One region of the Hydrogenophaga sp. FG152 genome, then DNA from elsewhere that is predicted to be linked to it. Evidence: riboswitches for the same ligand, from Rfam matches in the RefSeq annotation. Region 1 holds a riboswitch; each other region holds the start of a gene.
The links. A riboswitch is a leader RNA that binds a small molecule or an ion and turns the genes downstream of it on or off. The one in region 1 is predicted to bind glycine.
Positions count from the first base shown of each region.

Region 1 (6,085 bases):
GGCGGCGCCGACCGAGACCGCCTCGCCGGAACCCGTGGCCGCGCCCCAGCCGATGCCCGTGCCCGGTGCCCTGGTGATCGACAAGCCCCTGCGCTCGGGCCAGCAGGTCTATGCACGCGGCCGCGATCTGGTGGTCATGGCCATGGTCAACCCGGGTGCCGAGGTGATCGCCGACGGCAACATCCACGTGTACGCGCCGCTGCGTGGCAAGGCCATCGCCGGTGCGCGCGGCTACGGGGAGGCGCGCATCTTCGCGCTGTCCATGGCGCCAGAACTCATTTCCATCGCCGGCATCTACCGCACCAGCGAAGTGGCCCTGCCCGAATCGGTCCAGGGCAAGACCGCGCAGGTGCGCCTGGTGCCCGGCCCCGATGGCGACAAACTCGTGATCGACGCCATCGGCGCCTGAGTCTCACCCCTTATTCGAATCGAAGGACTTTCACCATGACCAAGATTGTTGTCGTCACCTCCGGCAAGGGCGGCGTGGGCAAGACCACCACCAGCGCCAGCTTCGCCTCGGGCCTGGCCCTGCGCGGCCACAAGACCGCCGTCATCGATTTCGACGTGGGCCTGCGCAACCTGGACCTCATCATGGGCTGCGAGCGCCGCGTGGTGTACGACCTGATCAACGTCATCCAGGGCGAGGCCAACCTGAACCAGGCCCTGATCAAGGACAAGCAGTGCGACAACCTGTTCGTGCTGGCCGCCAGCCAGACGCGCGACAAGGACGCCCTGAGCCAGGAAGGCGTGCACAAGGTGCTGACCGACCTGTCGGCCATGGGCTTCGAGTACATCATCTGCGACTCGCCCGCCGGCATCGAGACCGGTGCGCTCATGGCCATGCACTACGCCGATGAGGCGCTGGTGGTGACCAACCCCGAGGTCTCCAGCGTGCGCGACTCCGACCGCATCCTGGGCATGCTGGGCAGCAAGACGCAGCGTGCCATCGAGGGCAAGGAGCCGATCAAGGAACACCTGCTGATCACGCGCTACAACCCGGGCCGCGTGGCCGATGGCCAGATGCTCTCGCTCAGCGACATCCAGGACATCCTGCGCATCAAGCTGATCGGCGTGATCCCGGAAAGCGAAAGCGTGCTGACCGCCTCCAACCAGGGCATGCCGGCCATCCACCTCAAGGGCACGGACGTGGCCGAGGCCTACAGCGACGTGATCGACCGTTTCCTCGGCGCCGACAAACCGCTGCGCTTCATCGAAGCCGAAAAAGTGGGCTTCTTCAAGCGCCTGTTCGGAGGGAAGTAAGGCATGTCGATCCTGTCTTTCCTGCTGGGTGAAAAGAAGAAAACCGCCAGCGTCGCCAAGGAGCGCCTGCAGATCATCCTGGCGCACGAGCGCAGCGGGCGCAGCGCTTCCGAGCCCGACTACCTGCCTGCGCTGCAGCGCGAGCTGGTCGCGGTGATCGGCAAGTACATCAAGATCAACCCGGACGACATCAAGGTCCAGCTCGACCGCCAGGACAACCTGGACGTGCTCGAGGTCAAGATCGAGTTGCCCGACCGCAAGTGATCGGTGGCGGGCTGCGCCCGCCTCTGCAGTTCGTACCTTCGATGCCCCATCTCGGGCCGTCTTCCACCCGCTCTATGCCGCCGGTGTGCGGAACATCCACCAGTTCCTAGACTCCAAGTCTTGGGGTGGCGCCGGCTTGCCGGCGTGATGCGGTGCAAGAGCCGCACCCATCCCGGGTTTCGCGGCGCTGCTATGTTCTTGCTGGAATGGTGCAAGGACGCGGTTTCCAGCTTGTCTGGCTTCTCCTCTGGGCCTGTTTGTGGGGCAAATCGGGGCCGAGCAACGCCGCTTTTTCATTCCCCCGGGGCCGGGATGCCGCTGCGGCATTCGAACAGGCTCTGGATGAAGGTGTGGGGCTCGACAGTGCAGGGTCCATCCAGGGATTCCGGGTAGACATAGTCATCGCCCCATGGCACCAGGTCCGGCGGCATGCGGCGCTCCTGCGCGGGCCGCTTGGCGACGGCGACCTTCATGTACTCCGTCCAGACGGGCAATGCCAGGCTTCCCCCGGTGGCGTTGCCCAGGCTGCGCGACTGGTCGTACCCGATCCACACCACCGAAGCGACGCCCGATGAATAACCGGCGAACCAGGCATCGCGCGCGTCGTTGGACGTGCCGGTCTTGCCGGCCGTGTCCTCGCGCCCGAGTGCGCTCGCGCGCCGCCCCGTGCCGTGCCGCACCACGTCACGCAACATGCTGTCCATCACAAAGGCATTGCGTGGGGAGATCACCTGGCCGCGGGGCGACACCGGCGGCGCTTCGTAGAGCACCGCACCGCCGCGCTCGCTGACCTTGAGCACCAGGCGGGACTCGACCCGCTCTCCTTCGTTGGCGAACACCGCGTAGGCCTCGGTGAGCTGCAGCGGGGTCACCGCGCCCGCGCCCAGCGCCAGCGGCAGGATCGGGGGATTGAGCTCGGCCGCGAAACCGAAACGGGTGGCGAACTGCTGCACATATTCCGCGCCGGCAGCGTCCATGAGGTTGACCGCCACCACGTTCTTCGAACGTGCCAGGGCCCGCCGGGCCGTGATGAAACCTTCGTACTGGTTGCCGTAGTTGCGCGGCCGCCAGGCTTTGCGGCCACGCGCCGATGGCGTGACCAGCCGCTGCGTGTCGTCGACCAGGGTGCCGGGGAAATAACCCTTTTCCAGCGCAGCGGAAAACACGAAGGGCTTGAAGGTCGATCCCGGCTGGCGCACCGCCTGCACCGCGTGGTCGAACTGGTTGAACGCGAAGTCGAAGCCACCGGCCAGCGCCAGGATCTCACCCGACCTCGCATCGATGGACACCAGCGCGCCCTGCATCTGCGGCAGCTGTGTCAGCCGCCAGCGCCCGGCCGTGTCGGCCACGACACGAACGACGGCGCCCGGTTCGATGCGCCTGTGCGCGGGTGCGTCGGGCTTGAGCAGCGCGCTGCTGCCCGGGCTCAGCGTGTGGCGTGCAATGCGAACCACGGTGCCGTCGCGCAGGACGGCCGTGATGCCGGCGGAGGCGGAGGCTTCCAGCACGGTGGCCACGCGCAAGGCACCACTGTCCCGGTAGGGCGCGAGGGCCCGGCGGATGCCGGCCAGGTCGTCGGCCTGCACGGCTTGCTTCAGATGGCCTTCCGGCCCCGCAGGGCCGCGCTGGTGTTGTGCATTCAACAGGCCGGCGCGCAAGGCATGGGTGGCGGCGCGCTGCTCGGCCACGCGGATGGTGGTGGTCACATCCAGGCCCCGCGAGTAGGCCTCGTCCCCATAGCGCTCCACCAGCATCTTGCGAACCTGTTCGACCGCGTAGGCCGATGCCGGGTCGGTCGACGGGTGGTTCAGCGCCAGGGTCAAGGGCTCGGCGCGGGCCTGCTCATAGGCCTGCTCATCGAGGTAGCCCAACTCGCGCATGCGCTTGAGAATGTGCTGCTGGCGAACGGTGGCGCGCTCGCGGTTGGCGACCGGGTTGTAGGCGGAGGGCGCCTTGGGCAAGCCGGCCAGCATGGCCGCCTCGGCGACGCTGAGCTGGTCGAGCGTCTTGTCGAAGTAGACCGATGCGGCCGCCGCGAAACCGTAGGCCCGTTCGCCCAGGTAGATCTGGTTCATGTACAGCTCCAGAATCTTGTTCTTGCTGTAGACCGACTCGAGCTTGTAGGCCAGCATGATCTCCATGATCTTGCGCCGGTAGGTCTTCTCCCGGCTCAGGAAGAAGACCCGCGCGACCTGCATGGAGATGGTGCTGCCACCTTGCGCATGCCCACCGGCCACAAGGTTGCCGAGCGCCGCGCGCACGAGGCCCGCGTAGTCCACCGCCCCGTGTTCATGGAACCGCGCATCCTCGATGGCCAGCAAGGCCTGCTGCATGCGCAACGGGATGCGCTCGATCGGCACGAACTCCCGCCGTTCTTCGCCGTACTCGGCGAGCAGGCTGCCGTCCCTGGCGTGGATGCGCATGGGCAGCATCGGTTCGTAGTGGGCCAGGTGACCGACCTCGGGCAGCTGCTGCCACAGGCGGTGCAAGGCATGAGCGGCGCCGAGGGCAACGCCGACGCACAGGCCAAGGGCCAGCGCGGCGAAGAACCGGACCGCGAAGGGGGTTCGAAAGGGGAACATGGGCAAGGCTCGGGTGAAAGCGCCTCTCCCCCTGTCCTTTTACCTGAGAGTTTCGACTGCGTCGGCAGTCTGCCCCTTCGGTGTGCCGGTGCGCGCGCGGTGCGGCTCGGCCTCTCTCCAGTCGGCGAAATGTGTCTGCGGTCCGGTGGCCTGAGCGATCATGGGAGTTTGCGCCTTCGGCGGAGGCGTGACCCGCCTCGCTCTCCCGCAGAGCGTCGCAGTCTATCAGAGGGTCAAAACCCGGGCGTCACACCGGTGCGTGGGCACCCGTGCCACCTGGCCAGGGCGTGAGCACCTCGTGCCCCTCGGGCGTGACGGCCACCATGTGTTCCCACTGGGCGGACAGGGAGCGGTCTTTGGTCACGACGGTCCACCCATCGGCCAGGGTCCGGGTCTCGCGCTGGCCCGCGTTGAGCATGGGTTCGATGGTGAAGACCATCCCCGGCTCCAGCCTGAGCCCCTCGCCGCGCCGGCCATGGTGAAGCACGTTCGGTTCTTCGTGGTAGATCCGGCCAATGCCATGCCCGCAGTACTCGCGCACCACGCTGAAGTGCTCTCGATGGGCGACGGACTGGATGGCATGGCCAATGTCCCCCAGCGTCGCGCCTGGCCTGACCTGCCGGATGCCGGCCAGCAGGGCTTCATAGGTGGTCTCCACCAGACGCCGGGCCAGCACGTTGGGTGTGCCGACGAAGTACATGCGGCTGGTGTCGCCGAACCAGCCATCCTTGTTGACGGCCACATCGATGTTGATGATGTCGCCCTTCTTCAGCAGCTTGTCGGGCGAGGGGATGCCGTGGCAGACCACCTGATTGACGGAGGTGAGGATCGTTTTGGGATACCCGTGGTACCCCAGGTTGGCCGGGGTGGCGCCCTGGACATTCACGATGTGGTCGTGGCAGATCCGGTCCAGCGTCTCCGTGCTGACCCCGGGGACGACGTGGGGCTCGATCATGCCGAGCACCTCCGCGGCCAGCCTGCCGGCGCGCCGCGCCATCTCAATGTCCTCGGCCGACTTGATGGTGATGCCGCGAGCCACTAGCGCTGGCCCGCTGGGGCTGTGCGGGCCTTGCCCGCTGGGGTCGCGGCCGCCACGGTGATGTCCAGGCCCCCCGAGAGCTCCGCCCGCACCAGCAGCTGACAGATCTCCCGGTGGTCCAGCTCCGGGTGAAGCTCGGTCAGCATGCCGACCCGCATCCAGTGTTCGGCCTGCGCATTGATGGACCTGCTCAGCGCACTCCCCGCCACGCGCAGGTTCTCGTGCATCAGGTCCGAAATCTTGACGATCCCCATTCACCACCTCTATATGAAACGTATATGAATTATATACGTCTCACGGTGGGCAGTGGCTAGTTGGTGTTGGCCGGCGGGGCGGGGGGCGCGGCGGCCGGTGGGGGGTCCACCGGATCCAGCAGGCCCTTGGGCGGGTTGCGCTTCATTTCACCGGCCAGCGTCAGCTGCTCGGGACTCATGCATTCATCGGCCAGCCGTTTGCCCAGTTGCTGGCTCATGAGCATGGACTTGTTGCCCAGCTGCAGCCACATGGCGCCCCGCTTCGGGTCTTCGAGACGGATGGCACCGGTGCGGCTTTCCACCGGGTGCATGTAGTACCGCGCGTTGCGCATGTTCTTCACCTGCACGATGAAGAACCCCTGCCGCTTGGCGGGCACGATTTCCACAGCCGAGCCGAGTTCGCAGGGGATGTTGCCGAGGTACACGCGCTGCGCGACCACGAGATCGGCTTCGGTGAGGTTCACGCTGGAATCCTCTTCGATCGGCGTCACTTCTTCCACGGCCTTGGCCGCGGAGCGCGCCAGCGGCGCGCGTTTGGTCGTGGTGGTGGGTTTGGCCGCCGGCTTGGCGGCAGGCTTCGCGGGGGTCTGTTGCGCCATCACCGGGATGGGCGCAAACGCCACGGCGCTCAGGGAGAAGACGAGGGCAAGGATTTTCATGGGCCCTAGTCTGCCCGCATGACCGCT
Region 1 is NZ_JBMDKH010000013.1:75,606-81,690, reverse strand. Features, by position in the region: gene minC (septum site-determining protein MinC) at 1-409, shown strand, start outside; gene minD (septum site-determining protein MinD) at 445-1,260, shown strand; gene minE (cell division topological specificity factor MinE) at 1,264-1,524, shown strand; gene ACODTB_RS16310 (penicillin-binding protein 1A) at 1,818-4,106, opposite strand; glycine riboswitch at 4,235-4,324, opposite strand; gene map (type I methionyl aminopeptidase) at 4,354-5,145, opposite strand; gene ACODTB_RS16300 (ParD-like family protein) at 5,145-5,399, opposite strand; gene ACODTB_RS16295 (hypothetical protein) at 5,456-6,058, opposite strand.

Region 2 (6,085 bases), on a different contig from region 1:
GTCCACAGTGCAGGCTCCGTGAACGACGCCGAGATGCCATGCTGAACAAGACCCAGAAGGGCCGCGCCGAGCTGCGCCCCGGGCAACGCCAACTCGCGCAGCGCGAGCGCGCCCTGTTGCTGCTGGCCGATGGCCGCAAACCCGATGCCGAACTGTTCGCCCTGTTCGAGGGCCAGGGGCCCACCCTCGCGGCCGACCTGATCTCGCGCGGCTACCTTGTGGACGAAGCGCCGCCGCCGCTCCTCACACCGGCCAACACCCCGCCCACCGTCTCCGCCGACGCCTTCTCCGGCCCACGCTCGCTCGCCAGCGCGCGCATGTACCTGTTCGACCTGAGCGAGCGCATGTTCGCCCCGCGCGACAAGGCCATGGCCCAGCGCTACCGCGACGCCCTGCGCGCAGCGCGCGACGTGGGCGACATGCTGGCCGTCAGCCGGGCCATGACGGCCGACGTGGAGCGCCTGGCCGGCAGTGAACGCGCCGACGGCATCCGCGAGCGGCTGGCCCGCCTGCTGCCCGAATCGGCCCTGGAAACGCCCTGAAACACCGGCCGGCATGGCGCCGTGCGATACACTCGCCGGGTCAGGAGAGAAGCCGATCCGGTCCCCGGAGAAGGCTCGCCGAAGGCGCAGGCGGCACCGCACACCGGGTGCTCTGAACGCTCAGGCAAAAGGACTGGCAAACACGGGCCGCGAGGCCGGTGTACCCCCCTGGAGAGAGGCCGCTCCTCGAAGCGGCCCACCGAAGGAGCAAGCGCGGCATCGCCCGCGTGAATCTCTCAGGTAAAGCGGACAGTGGGGCAGCGCACGGATGAACCGTGTTTCGCCCCACCGGGGCCTGCCCCCTTGCCTGAAAGCCTTTGCCGTGCCCGCTGCCGCCCCGCTTCTCCAGACCCCGCTGCACAAGCTCCACGTCGAACTGGGCGCCCGCATGGTGCCCTTCGCCGGTTACGACATGCCGGTGCAGTACCCCACCGGTCTCATGGCCGAACACCACCACACCCGCAAGGCCGCCGGCCTGTTCGACGTCTCGCACATGGGCCAGCTGCGCCTGGTCGGGCCCGACGCCCCCGCCGCCTTCGAGACGCTCATGCCGGTGGACGTGATCGATCTCGGCGTGGGCAAGCAGCGCTACGGCCTGCTGCTCAACGACGAGGGCGGCATCATCGACGACCTCATGTTCGTCAACCGCGGGCACGACCTCTTCGTCATCGTCAACGGCGCCTGCAAGGCTGGTGACATCGCGCACATCCAGGCGCGGATCGGCTCGCGCTGCGAGGTCATCCCCCTGCCCGACCGCGCCCTGCTCGCGCTGCAGGGCCCGCTGGCGGTGGACGTGCTGCGGCGCCTCGTGCCCGGCGTCGAAAAACTGGTCTTCATGACCGGTTCGCCCTTCAACTGGCACGGCGCCGACCTCTTCATCACCCGCAGCGGCTACACCGGCGAAGACGGCTTCGAGATCTCCCTGCCCGGCGACCGCGCCGACCAGTTCGTGCGCACCCTGCTGGCCCAGCCTGAAGTGATGCCCATCGGCCTGGGCGCGCGCAACTCGCTGCGCCTCGAAGCCGGCCTGTGCCTCTACGGCAACGACATCGACACCACCACCACCCCGGTGGAAGCCGGGCTCAACTGGGCCATGCAGAAAGTGCGCCGCACCGGCGGCGCGCGCGCGGGGGGCTTCCCCGGCGCGGCGCGCGTGCTCGCGCAGCTCGACGGCAGCGAACCGCTGGCCCGCAAGCGCGTGGGCCTGATCGCCCAGGAATGGGTGCCCGTGCGCGAGAACGTCGAACTGCAGAACACCAGCGGCGACGTGATCGGCAAGACCTCCAGCGGCCTCATCGGCCCCAGCGCCAACAAGCCCGTCGCCATCGGCTACGTCGCGCCCGAACACGCCGCCCTGGGCACGCCCGTGGTGGCCATGGTGCGAGGCAAACCCGTGCCCATGCAGGTCAGCGCCATGCCCTTCGTGCCCAACCGATACTTCCGCGGCTGATCTCACTTTTTTCGTTTCTTTTTTCAGGAGCTTTTCCATGACCACCAAGTACACCGAAGACCACGAATGGATCACCGTTGACGGCGGCATCGCCACCGTCGGCATCACCGTGCACGCGCAGGACGCGCTGGGCGACGTGGTGTTCGTCGACCTGCCCGAAGTCGGCAAGACTTTCGCGCAGAAGGACGTGGCCGGCGTGGTCGAGTCCGTGAAAGCGGCCGCCGACGTGTACATGCCCATCAGCGGCGAAATCACCGAAGTCAACGAAGCCCTGCGCGCCGACCCCTCGCTGGCCAACACCGACCCGCTCAAGGCCGGCTGGTTCTTCAAGGTCAAGCTCTCCGACCCGGCCCAGGTCGACGCCCTGCTGGACGAGACCGCCTACAACGCCTTCGCCAACGCCTGACCCGCCTCTTCTCCCGCCGGAGCCCCCCATGCTGATGCCCTCTGTCAAACCCCTCGGTGAACTCGAAAACCCGTCCGAATTCGTGGCGCGCCACATCGGCATCGGCCAGGCCGACGAGACCCACATGCTCTCGGTCATCGGCGAGGCCTCGCGCCGCGCGCTGATCGACGGCATCGTGCCGCGCAGCATCGCGCGCAGCCAGGGCATGCAGCTGCCAACGGCCGTCACCGAGGCGGCAGCGCTGGCCGAGCTCAAGGCGCTGGCGCAGAAGAACAAGGTGTTCAAGAGCTTCATCGGCCAGGGTTACCACGGCACGCTCACGCCCGGCGTGATCCTGCGCAACGTGCTGGAGAACCCCGCCTGGTACACCGCCTACACGCCCTACCAGGCCGAGATCTCGCAAGGCCGCATGGAAGCCCTGGTCAATTTCCAGACCATGGTGAGCGACCTCACCGGCATGGCCATCGCCAACGCCTCCATGCTCGACGAAGCCACCGCCGCCGCCGAGGCCATGACCCTGGCCAAACGCTCGGTGAAGAACAAGGGCAACACCTTCATCGTCTCGGGCGACGTGCACCCGCAGATCATCGAAGTGGTGCAGACCCGCGCCAAACCCCTGGGCCTCACGGTGAAGATCGCGATGTCGGGCGAGGAATGGGCCGCCATGTTGTCGGACGGCGACTACTTCGCCGCCTTCACCCAGTACCCCGCCTCCAGCGGCTGGCTGCACGACTGGACCAAGGACGCCGCCACCGTGCACGGCAAGCAGGCCGCCTTCATCGTCGCCGCCGACCTGCTCGCGCTCACCCTGCTCAAACCCCCGGGCGAAATGGGCGCGGACATCGTGGTCGGCACCACCCAGCGCTTCGGCATGCCCATGGGCGCGGGCGGCCCGCACGCTGGTTACATGGCCTGCCGCGACGAATTCAAGCGCTCCCTGCCCGGCCGCCTGGTCGGCGTGAGCGTGGACGTGCACGGCCAACCCGCCTACCGCCTCGCGCTGCAGACGCGCGAGCAGCACATCCGCCGCGAAAAAGCCACCAGCAACATCTGCACCGCCCAGGTGCTGCCCGCCGTGGTGGCGAGCATGTACGCCGTGTACCATGGCCCCCAGGGCTTGAAGCGCATCGCCAACCGCGTGGCCGCCTACACCGCCATCCTCGCCAGCGGCCTGGAGCAATTGGGCTACCGCGACACCCACCACGGCGACCAAGGCGTGTTCGACACCCTCGCCCTGCACACGAAAGACCAGACCGACACCATCATGGCCCGCGCCGTGGCCCAGGGCGCCAACCTGCGCAAGGCCTGGGGCGACTACCTCATCGTCTCGCTCGACGAAACCACCACCCGCGACGACATCGCCCTGCTCTGGAAAATCTTCGCCAAGGACGGCCAGGCCCTGCCCGTCTTCGACACCTTCGAAAAAGGCGTGGAGCCACTCATCCCCGCCGAGCTGCGCCGCACCAGCGACTTCCTCACGCACCCGGTGTTCAACAGTCACCACAGCGAAACCGGCATGCTGCGCTACATCCGCGCGCTGTCCGACAAGGACCTCGCGCTCGACCGCAGCATGATCCCGCTGGGCTCCTGCACCATGAAGCTCAACGCCACCAGCGAGATGATCCCCATCACCTGGCCGGAATTCGCGAACATGCACCCCTTCGCCCCGGCCGACCAGCTGCAGGGCTACAAGCTGCTCGACGAACAGCTGCGCGCCTGGCTCTGCCAGGCCACCGGCTACGCCGGCATCAGCCTGCAGCCCAATGCCGGCTCGCAGGGCGAATACGCGGGCCTGCTCGTCATCCAGGCCTACCACGCCTCGCGCGGTGAAAGCCACCGCAACATCTGCCTCATCCCCAGCAGCGCGCACGGCACCAACCCGGCCAGCGCGCAGATGGTGGGCATGCAGGTCGTCGTCACCAAGTGCGACGAGAACGGCAACGTGGACATGGCCGACCTGAAGGCCAAGTGCGAACAGCACAGCGCGCACCTGGCCGCCGTGATGATCACCTACCCCAGCACCCACGGCGTGTTCGAGACCACCGTGAAGGAACTCTGCGCGCTGGTGCACCAGCACGGCGGGCGCGTCTACGTGGACGGCGCCAACATGAACGCGCTGGTGGGCGTGGCCGCTCCCGGTGAATTCGGCGGTGACGTGAGCCACCTCAACCTGCACAAGACCTTCTGCATCCCGCACGGCGGCGGCGGCCCCGGCGTCGGCCCGGTCTGCGTGGTGGAAGACCTCGTGCCCTTCCTGCCTGGCCATGCGGCGGGTGGTCTGCCCGTGAACGGCGTGGGCGCCATCAGCGCCGCGCCGCTGGGCAACGCGGCCGTGCTGCCCATCAGCTGGATGTACATCCGCATGATGGGCGCGGAGGGTTTGCAGCACGCCACCGAAGCCGCCATCCTCGCGGCCAACTACATCAGCAAGCGCCTGGCGCCGCACTACCCCACGCTGTACGCCAGCGCCAACGGCCATGTGGCGCACGAGTGCATCCTGGACCTGCGCCCCTTGAAGGACACCAGCGGCGTGATGGCCGAAGACGTGGCCAAGCGACTCATGGACTACGGCTTCCACGCGCCCACGCTGTCCTTCCCGGTCGCCAACACGCTGATGGTGGAGCCCACCGAGAGCGAAACGCTGGACGAGCTGGACCGTTTCATCGACGCGATGATCGCCATCCGCGACGAGATCCGTCAGGTGGAAAACGGTGTCTGGCCGCAAGACGACAACCCGCTGAAGAACGCGCCACACACCGCGCCCAGCCTGATGAAGGCCGACTGGCCGCACCCCTACGCACGCGATGTGGGCGCCGCCAGCGCCTCCACCCGGGCCCACGCCAAATACTGGCCGCCCGTGGGGCGTGTGGACAACGTGTATGGGGATCGCAATCTGTTTTGCAGTTGCGTTCCCTTGTCTGACTACGCTTGAGCGCGTTCTGATTCCTCGCCTGCTGGGTGGGCGAGGTCGGGTAGTCCGGTGCGATGGTGGCGCGCCAGGCTGGGTGTGCCTGGGCTTCTTGCAGGGCGGTGGCGGCGTCCGAATGCGCAGGCCTCCATTCGCGGTTGCCGCAGAGACAGCGTGCCAACAACGGCGTTGACGAAGCGATCTCCGCGCGCACGGGCAGACGCCCGCGAGCAAGGCCGGAGCAGTCGGATCCCGCCACCGGCCTGACGCGAGGTCCAAGAGCGAAACCCTTGAGCCAGCCAGAAACCCGCCAAAAACGAAAAAAAGGGCCCAAGCCTTAACATCGTGGCCACGCCCGGAAAAGCCATGACCACCCACGCCCCGCGCGTGCTGAGCCTCATCCCCCCGATGACCCAGCTCAACACGCCCTACCCCTCCACCGCCTACATCACCGGCTTCCTCCGCTCGCGCGGCGTCGACGCCGTGCAAGCCGACCTCGCCCTCGCGCTCGTCCTCAAACTCTTCACCCCCGCCGGCCTCGAAGCCGTGCGCGGCAAAGCACTCGCCCAACCCGAAGCCGATCGCAGCGGCAGCGTGCACGCCTTCCTCGACCAGTTCGCGCGCTACCGGGGCACCATCGGCCCCGTCATCGCCTTCCTGCAGGGCCGCGACGCCACCCTCGCCCACCGCATCGCCGCGCGCGAACTCCTGCCCGAAGGCCCCCGCTTCAGCGCGCTCGAGGTCTACGTGGACGCCGCCCTCAGCGAAGAAGGCAGCGA
Region 2 is NZ_JBMDKH010000008.1:113,421-119,505, forward strand. Features, by position in the region: gene ACODTB_RS11705 (hypothetical protein) at 39-542, shown strand; glycine riboswitch at 574-688, shown strand; glycine riboswitch at 701-805, shown strand; gene gcvT (glycine cleavage system aminomethyltransferase GcvT) at 811-1,992, shown strand; gene gcvH (glycine cleavage system protein GcvH) at 2,030-2,398, shown strand; gene gcvP (aminomethyl-transferring glycine dehydrogenase) at 2,427-5,330, shown strand; gene ACODTB_RS11725 (B12-binding domain-containing radical SAM protein) at 5,673-6,085, shown strand, end outside.
Region 2: linked by a shared signal. The riboswitch ahead of gcvT (glycine cleavage system aminomethyltransferase GcvT) and the one ahead of ACODTB_RS16310 (penicillin-binding protein 1A) in region 1 are both predicted to bind glycine.

Region 3 (6,085 bases), on a different contig from region 1:
GGCGCTGCAGACCATCGTCTCCCGCAACGTCGACCCCATGCAGCCCGCGGTCGTCACCGTGGGCGCGCTGCACGCCGGCGCGGCCAACAACGTGATTCCGGCCTCGGCCCGGCTGGAGTTGAGCGTGCGTGCGCTGGACCCGCAGGTGCGCCGCGACATGGAACTGCGAATCCGCGAACTGGTGCGTCTGCAGGCCGAGAGCTATGGCGTGCGCGCCGAGCTGGATTGGCGCTCCGGCTACGCCGTGCTGGTCAACGACGCGGAGCAAACCGCCCGCGCTCTGGCGGTTGCGCAGGCGCATTTCCCACCCGAGCAAGTGGTCGCCCAGGGCGCCATGGTGCCGGGCAGCGAGGACTTCGCTTTCATGCTGGAGCGGGTCCCCGGCAGCTACCTGTTCATTGGCAACGGCGCGGGGCAGGAGCCTGGCGCCTGCATGGTGCACAACCCGGCCTACGACTTCAACGATCACAACATCGGCACCGGCGCCGCTTACTGGACAGCGCTCGTGCAGGCGTTGCTTTCCACCCCTTTTCCCCACCCCTGACTCCACTGGAGACTCTCATGAACAGCCGCTACAAGACCTTGATGGCCGGTGCCGCCATCGCATTGGCCACCCTTTCAGGCATGGCCCAGGCCCAGAGCTACCCGACCCGCCCGGTGACCCTGCTGGTGCCGTACCCGGCGGGTGGCTTGTCCGACGTGATTGCCCGCTCCGTCAACAACACACTGGGCAAGCAACTGGGCCAACCGGTGGTGATCGAGAACCTGGGTGGTGCCAGCGGATCGATCGCTGCTCAGAGGGTGCTCAACGGTGCCAGCGACGGCTATCAGTTGTTCCAGGGTTCACCCAACGAACTCATCCTGGCTCCTCTGGCGATCGCATCCATCAAATTCAAGAGTGAGGACTTTCGTCTGGTGCAGATGATCGCCACCGCACAGATCGCCTTCCTGGCCCGCAAGGACCTGCCCGTCAGCAACGTGGACGAGTTCCTGGAGCATGCGCGCAAGTCGGCGCAGCAGGGCCGCCCCCTGACCTATGCAAGTGTCGGCCCGGGCTCCTTCTACCATTTGCTCGGCGAGCACCTGTCCAAAGTCACCGGCATTCCGATGACCCATGTGCCTTACAAAGGTGCGGCACCGGCCGAGCAGGACCTGATGGCCAGCCAGGTGGATTTTTTCCTGGCGCCCTATGGCAAGAAGTACGACGAGATGCACAAGCAGGGCCGCGTCAAAGTGCTGGCCATGCTCAACAACGAGCGACTGGAGAGCGTGAAGAACTACCCGGCCATCAGCGAGAGCAAGCAACTCAAGGATTTCACTTTCAACATCTGGACCGGTTACTTCGTGAAGAAGGACACCCCGGAACCGGTGGTGATCGCGCTGCACAAGGCCATCACCGAAACGCTGGGTGATCCGGGCGTGCACCAGGCACTCGAAGCCAACAGCCAGCTGCTGGCCAAACCCCTGCCACTTGCGGCGGTGGACAAGGCCTATGCCGACGGCATCAGCCAGTTCCGCGCGATTGCCAAGTCCATTCAGCTGCAAGCGCAGTAAGCTCCAACCCTGTCGATCGGGAGAGACTGGCTTGCATGTGAAGCCGGCGCCGAAGGAGCAACCGCCCCGGAAACTCTCAGGCAAAAGGACCGGTCGACACGCATCGCACTCTGAAGAGTGGCCGGGATTCGTCCCCCGGCCCACCGCAGGAGCAAGCCGGCCCACGCGCTGGTGAATCTCTCAGGTCTCAAACAGAGGGGGTCATGGCCCGCACACGGTGTGCGGGCCATGCTTTCCCTGTCTGACGGCTTTGAACGCGAGATTCACATGGCACACCTCATCGTCATCGGCGGCGGCATCACGGGCGTCACCAGCGCCTATGCCCTGGCCCGCCAGGGTCATCAAGTCACCCTCATCGAAAAGCACCGCTACGCGGGCATGGAGACCAGTCATGCCAACGGCGGGCAACTCTCCGCTTCCAATGCCGAGGTCTGGACCCATCCCTCCACCTTGATCAAGGGCCTGAAGTGGATGTTCAAGGCCGACGCCCCCTTGCTGTTGAACCCCAGGCCCAGCTGGCACAAGCTCAGCTGGTTCGCCGAGTTTGCGGCTTCCATGTCCAGGTACCGCGACAACACCGTGGCCACCACGCGCCTGGCCATTGCCGCGCGGGAGCATTTGTTCGGCTGGGCCCAGGACGAGGGCATCGAGTTCGATTTGAAACAGCGCGGCATCCTGCACATCTATCGAAGCCGGGCCAGCTTCGAGCATGCGAGCCAGGTGTCGCGGCTGCTGGCGCAAGGTGGCCTGACCCGTCGGGCCGTCACACCCGATGAAATGCGCGCCATCGAACCCACTCTCAGAGGCGAATTCTTCGGAGGCTGGTACACCGAGAGCGACAGCACGGGCGACATCCACAAGTTCACCCATGGCCTGGGTCTGGCCTGTGCCCGCTTGGGCGTGAAATTCATGACCGCTCAGGCAGTGGCACGCGTGTGGAGCACCGGAAAAAGCGTGCGGGTCCTGCTGGCCAGCGGGGATGAGGTGGATGCGGACGGGGTGGTGATCTGCGCAGGCGTGCGCAGCCGCGCCCTGGGCGCCCAGCTTGGCGACCGGCTCAACGTCTACCCGGTCAAGGGCTACTCCATCACCGTCATGCTCGAAGACGAACAGAGTCAGGCCGCCGCGCCCCAGGTGAGCCTGCTGGACGACGCGACCAAGCTCGTCACCAGCCGCCTGGGGTTGGACCGCTTCCGAGTGGCCGGCACGGCCGAGTTCAACGGTTACAACCTCGACATCCGTGCCGATCGCATCCGGCCGCTGGTCGACTGGGTGAATCAATGCTTCCCGGGCGTCAGCACGCGGCGGGTGGAACCCTGGGCAGGCCTGCGCCCCATGCTGCCCAACATGATGCCGCGCGTAGGCCCGGGCAGGCATGCCAATGTGTTCTACAACACCGGTCACGGCCACCTGGGCTGGACGCTGTCGGCCATCACGGCGCACCAGTTGGGTGAGCAGGTGGCACAGTGGGAACGGATGCGCGCATCTCCCAGCGTGCCGGCGGCGGTCGCAGCCTGAGCCGTGATTGCCCTCTCGTTTCGATGCGAAACGGGTTTTGTGGGGGCGCCCACGGGCAGGGTGGTGAAGCTGGCTTGACGGGGCGGACACGAAAAAGGCCCGCCGGCGTGAGCCGGGGGCCTTTCGACGCAATGTCTCGGGCGCGCGTTTACTTCAGCGTGATGGTCACGTCGATGTTGCCGCGGGTGGCGTTGGAGTAGGGGCACACCTTGTGGGCGGTGTCCACCAGGTCCTGCGCCACGGCGCGGTCCATGCCGGGCAGGCTCACGGCCAGGCGCGCGGCGATGCCGAAGCCGGCGGGGATCGGGCCGATGTCCACTTCGGCGTCGATGGCGGCGTCGGCGGGCACGGCCACTTTCTTCATGCCGGCAACGTGCTTGAGCGCGCCCATGAAGCAGGCGGAGTAGCCGGCGGCGAAGAGCTGTTCGGGGTTGGTGGCGTTGCCGGCGCCGCCCATGGCCTTGGGCGGGGAGAGCTTGACGTCGAGCAGGCCGTCGTCGCTGCGCGAAGCGCCGTCGCGGCCGCCGGTGGTGTGGGCGCGGGCGGTGTAGAGGACTTTGTCGAGGGAGGTGGGCATGGTGTGGCTCCTGAGGTTGAAGGGCTTCGGGTGGAAGCTGGGGGTGGGTGAAAGGGAATGGTCAGGCGGTGAGGCGGTCGCGCAGGGTTTGCACCTGCTGCGTGAGCGCCATCACTTCGGCCACGTCGCATTGCGTGGCTTGCAGCACGCAGCCGGGGATGCGCGCGGCGCGGGCCTTGAGTTTGCGGCCGGCGGTGGTGAGGCGGATGAGCACGCGGCGTTCGTCCTGCACGTCGCGCAGGCGGGTGACGAGGTCGGCGGTTTCGAGCCGCTTGAGCAGGGGGGTGAGGGTGCCTGAGTCGAGGTAGAGGCGTTCGCCGAGTTCGGACACGGTGACGCCGTCGTTTTCCCACAGCACGAGCATGGCGAGGTATTGGGGGTAGGTGAGGCCCATCTCTTCGAGCAGGGGCTTGTAGAGCTTGGTCATCGCCAGCGAGGCGGAGTAGAGCGCGAAGCACAACTGGTGGTCGAGCTGGAGGGCCTGGTCGCTGGAGATGCTGGGCTTGTTCATGGAAATGGAATGTAGGTGTTTATTTGATTGTGTGCAATTGAATTTTGAACAACCATTTCGAGGGTGAGGTTGTTTTTCGGGCGCTGCGTGGTGCGAGGTCGGCTGGCGTGGGCGCGCGTTCTCCGGCCCTGCTCGCGGGCGGCTGCCCGGGCTTGCTCACACCGTTTCGTCAACCAGGTGACGGGCGCGCACACTCTGTGGCAACCGCGAATGGGGGCCTGCGCCCGCGCCCCCACGCCATCCGCCCCAGCGATGTGCAGGCGGACCAGGCTGGGCGCGCTCACTTGGTTTGCGGGACGGTGGCGGTGTCCGCGGGCGCAGGCCCCCATTCGCGGTTGCCGCAGAGTTGGTGTGCCCGTCCGGTGTTGATGCGAGTGTGGTGGCGAACCCGGGCGGATGTCCGCGAGCAGGGCCGGAGAACGCGGGCACCGCCACCGTCCTGGCGCGAGGTCTCCGCCCGAAACAGAACCGAGAAAAACTCAAGCCATCAAAGGCTCACCCTGCATTTCCTCGATCTGCTCCACCAGCATGTCCACCTGCCCCTGCCAATAGTCCCGGCTGCCGAACCAGGGAAAGTTGATCGGAAACGCAGGATCGTCCCACCGTCGGGCCACCCACGCGCTGTAGTGGATCAGGCGCAACGTCCGCAAAGGCTCGATCAACGCCAACTCACGGCGGTCAAAAGGGCGGAACTGCTCATAGCCGTCCACCAGCGCCCCCAGCTGCTGCATCTGCTGGCGCCGATCACCCGACAGCAGCATCCACAGATCCTGCACCGCCGGCCCCATTCGCGCATCGTCCAGGTCCACGAAATGCGGGCCCGCGCCCGGCTGGCCCTCGGGCGTCCAGAGAATGTTGCCCGGGTGGCAATCCCCGTGCAGGCGGATGCGCTGAATGCCGTCTTCGTCCACCACCGGGCCCGGCCGCAGCACCGGGTGCGCCTCGATCAAGGCCAGCGCCTCCTCCAGCGCAGCAGCCCAGGCACCACGCACCTCGGGCGCGACCGCCGCATGCTCCATCAGCCAGTCGCGCGGCTCGTGCGCGAAGGCCGCGGCATCCAGCGCCGGGCGCACCGCAAACGGCCGCTGCGCACCCACGGTGTGGATGCGCGCGAGAAAACGGCCAATCCACTCCAGCACCTCGACATTGTCCAGCTCGGGCCGGCGCCCACCCCGGCGCGGGCTCACCGCGAACGTGAAGCCACCGAAGTGGTGCAGCGTCTCGCCCTGCACACGCAGCGGCGGCACTGCGGGAATCTCGGCCGCCACCAGCTCCTCCGCGAAGGCGTGCTCCTCGGCGATCTGCGCATCGCTCCAGCGCCCGGGCCGGTAGAACTTCGCCACCACCTGATCCACCCCCTCCACCGGTGCCTCCAGATGGATCTGATACACGCGGTTCTCGAAACTGTTGAGCGCACTCAGGCGCCCGTCGCCCCACAGGCCGATGTGGGCCAGCGCGTCCTGCACCACGTCAGGTGTGAGGGTGCTGTAGGGGTGGCTGCTGCTGTCGTTGTTGGAAATCATGCGCGATTGTCGCTGCTGGCCATGAGGCCAAAGGGGCTCACCTATGATCGGCGCATGTCGAAACACAAGGCGAATGCGCGGCCCACGCCCACGCTGCAAGAGCAACTGCCCGAACTGCGGCCCGGCCAGTCCGTCGCGTTGCTCCAGGAACTGCACATCCTCACGCGCGAGGGCAAGCTCAACCAGGATACGCGGCGCAAGCTCAAGCAGGTGTATCACCTCGTGCAGTTCATCGAGCCCCTGCTGGCCGAGGTGCTGGCCGCGCGCGGCGACGTGACGCTGGCCGACCACGGCGCGGGCAAGTCCTACCTCGGCTTCATCCTGTACGACCTGTTCTTCAAGGACAAGCCGGTGGGGCGCGTGACCGGCGTGGAGACCCGCACGGAGCTGGTGGAAAAGTCG
Region 3 is NZ_JBMDKH010000002.1:12,953-19,037, forward strand. Features, by position in the region: gene ACODTB_RS02850 (M20 aminoacylase family protein) at 1-544, shown strand, start outside; gene ACODTB_RS02855 (Bug family tripartite tricarboxylate transporter substrate binding protein) at 562-1,554, shown strand; glycine riboswitch at 1,562-1,656, shown strand; gene ACODTB_RS02860 (D-amino acid dehydrogenase) at 1,822-3,072, shown strand; gene ACODTB_RS02865 (organic hydroperoxide resistance protein) at 3,221-3,649, opposite strand; gene ACODTB_RS02870 (MarR family winged helix-turn-helix transcriptional regulator) at 3,711-4,160, opposite strand; gene ACODTB_RS02875 (serine/threonine protein kinase) at 4,640-5,683, opposite strand; gene ACODTB_RS02880 (class I SAM-dependent methyltransferase) at 5,738-6,085, shown strand, end outside.
Region 3: linked by a shared signal. The riboswitch ahead of ACODTB_RS02860 (D-amino acid dehydrogenase) and the one ahead of ACODTB_RS16310 (penicillin-binding protein 1A) in region 1 are both predicted to bind glycine.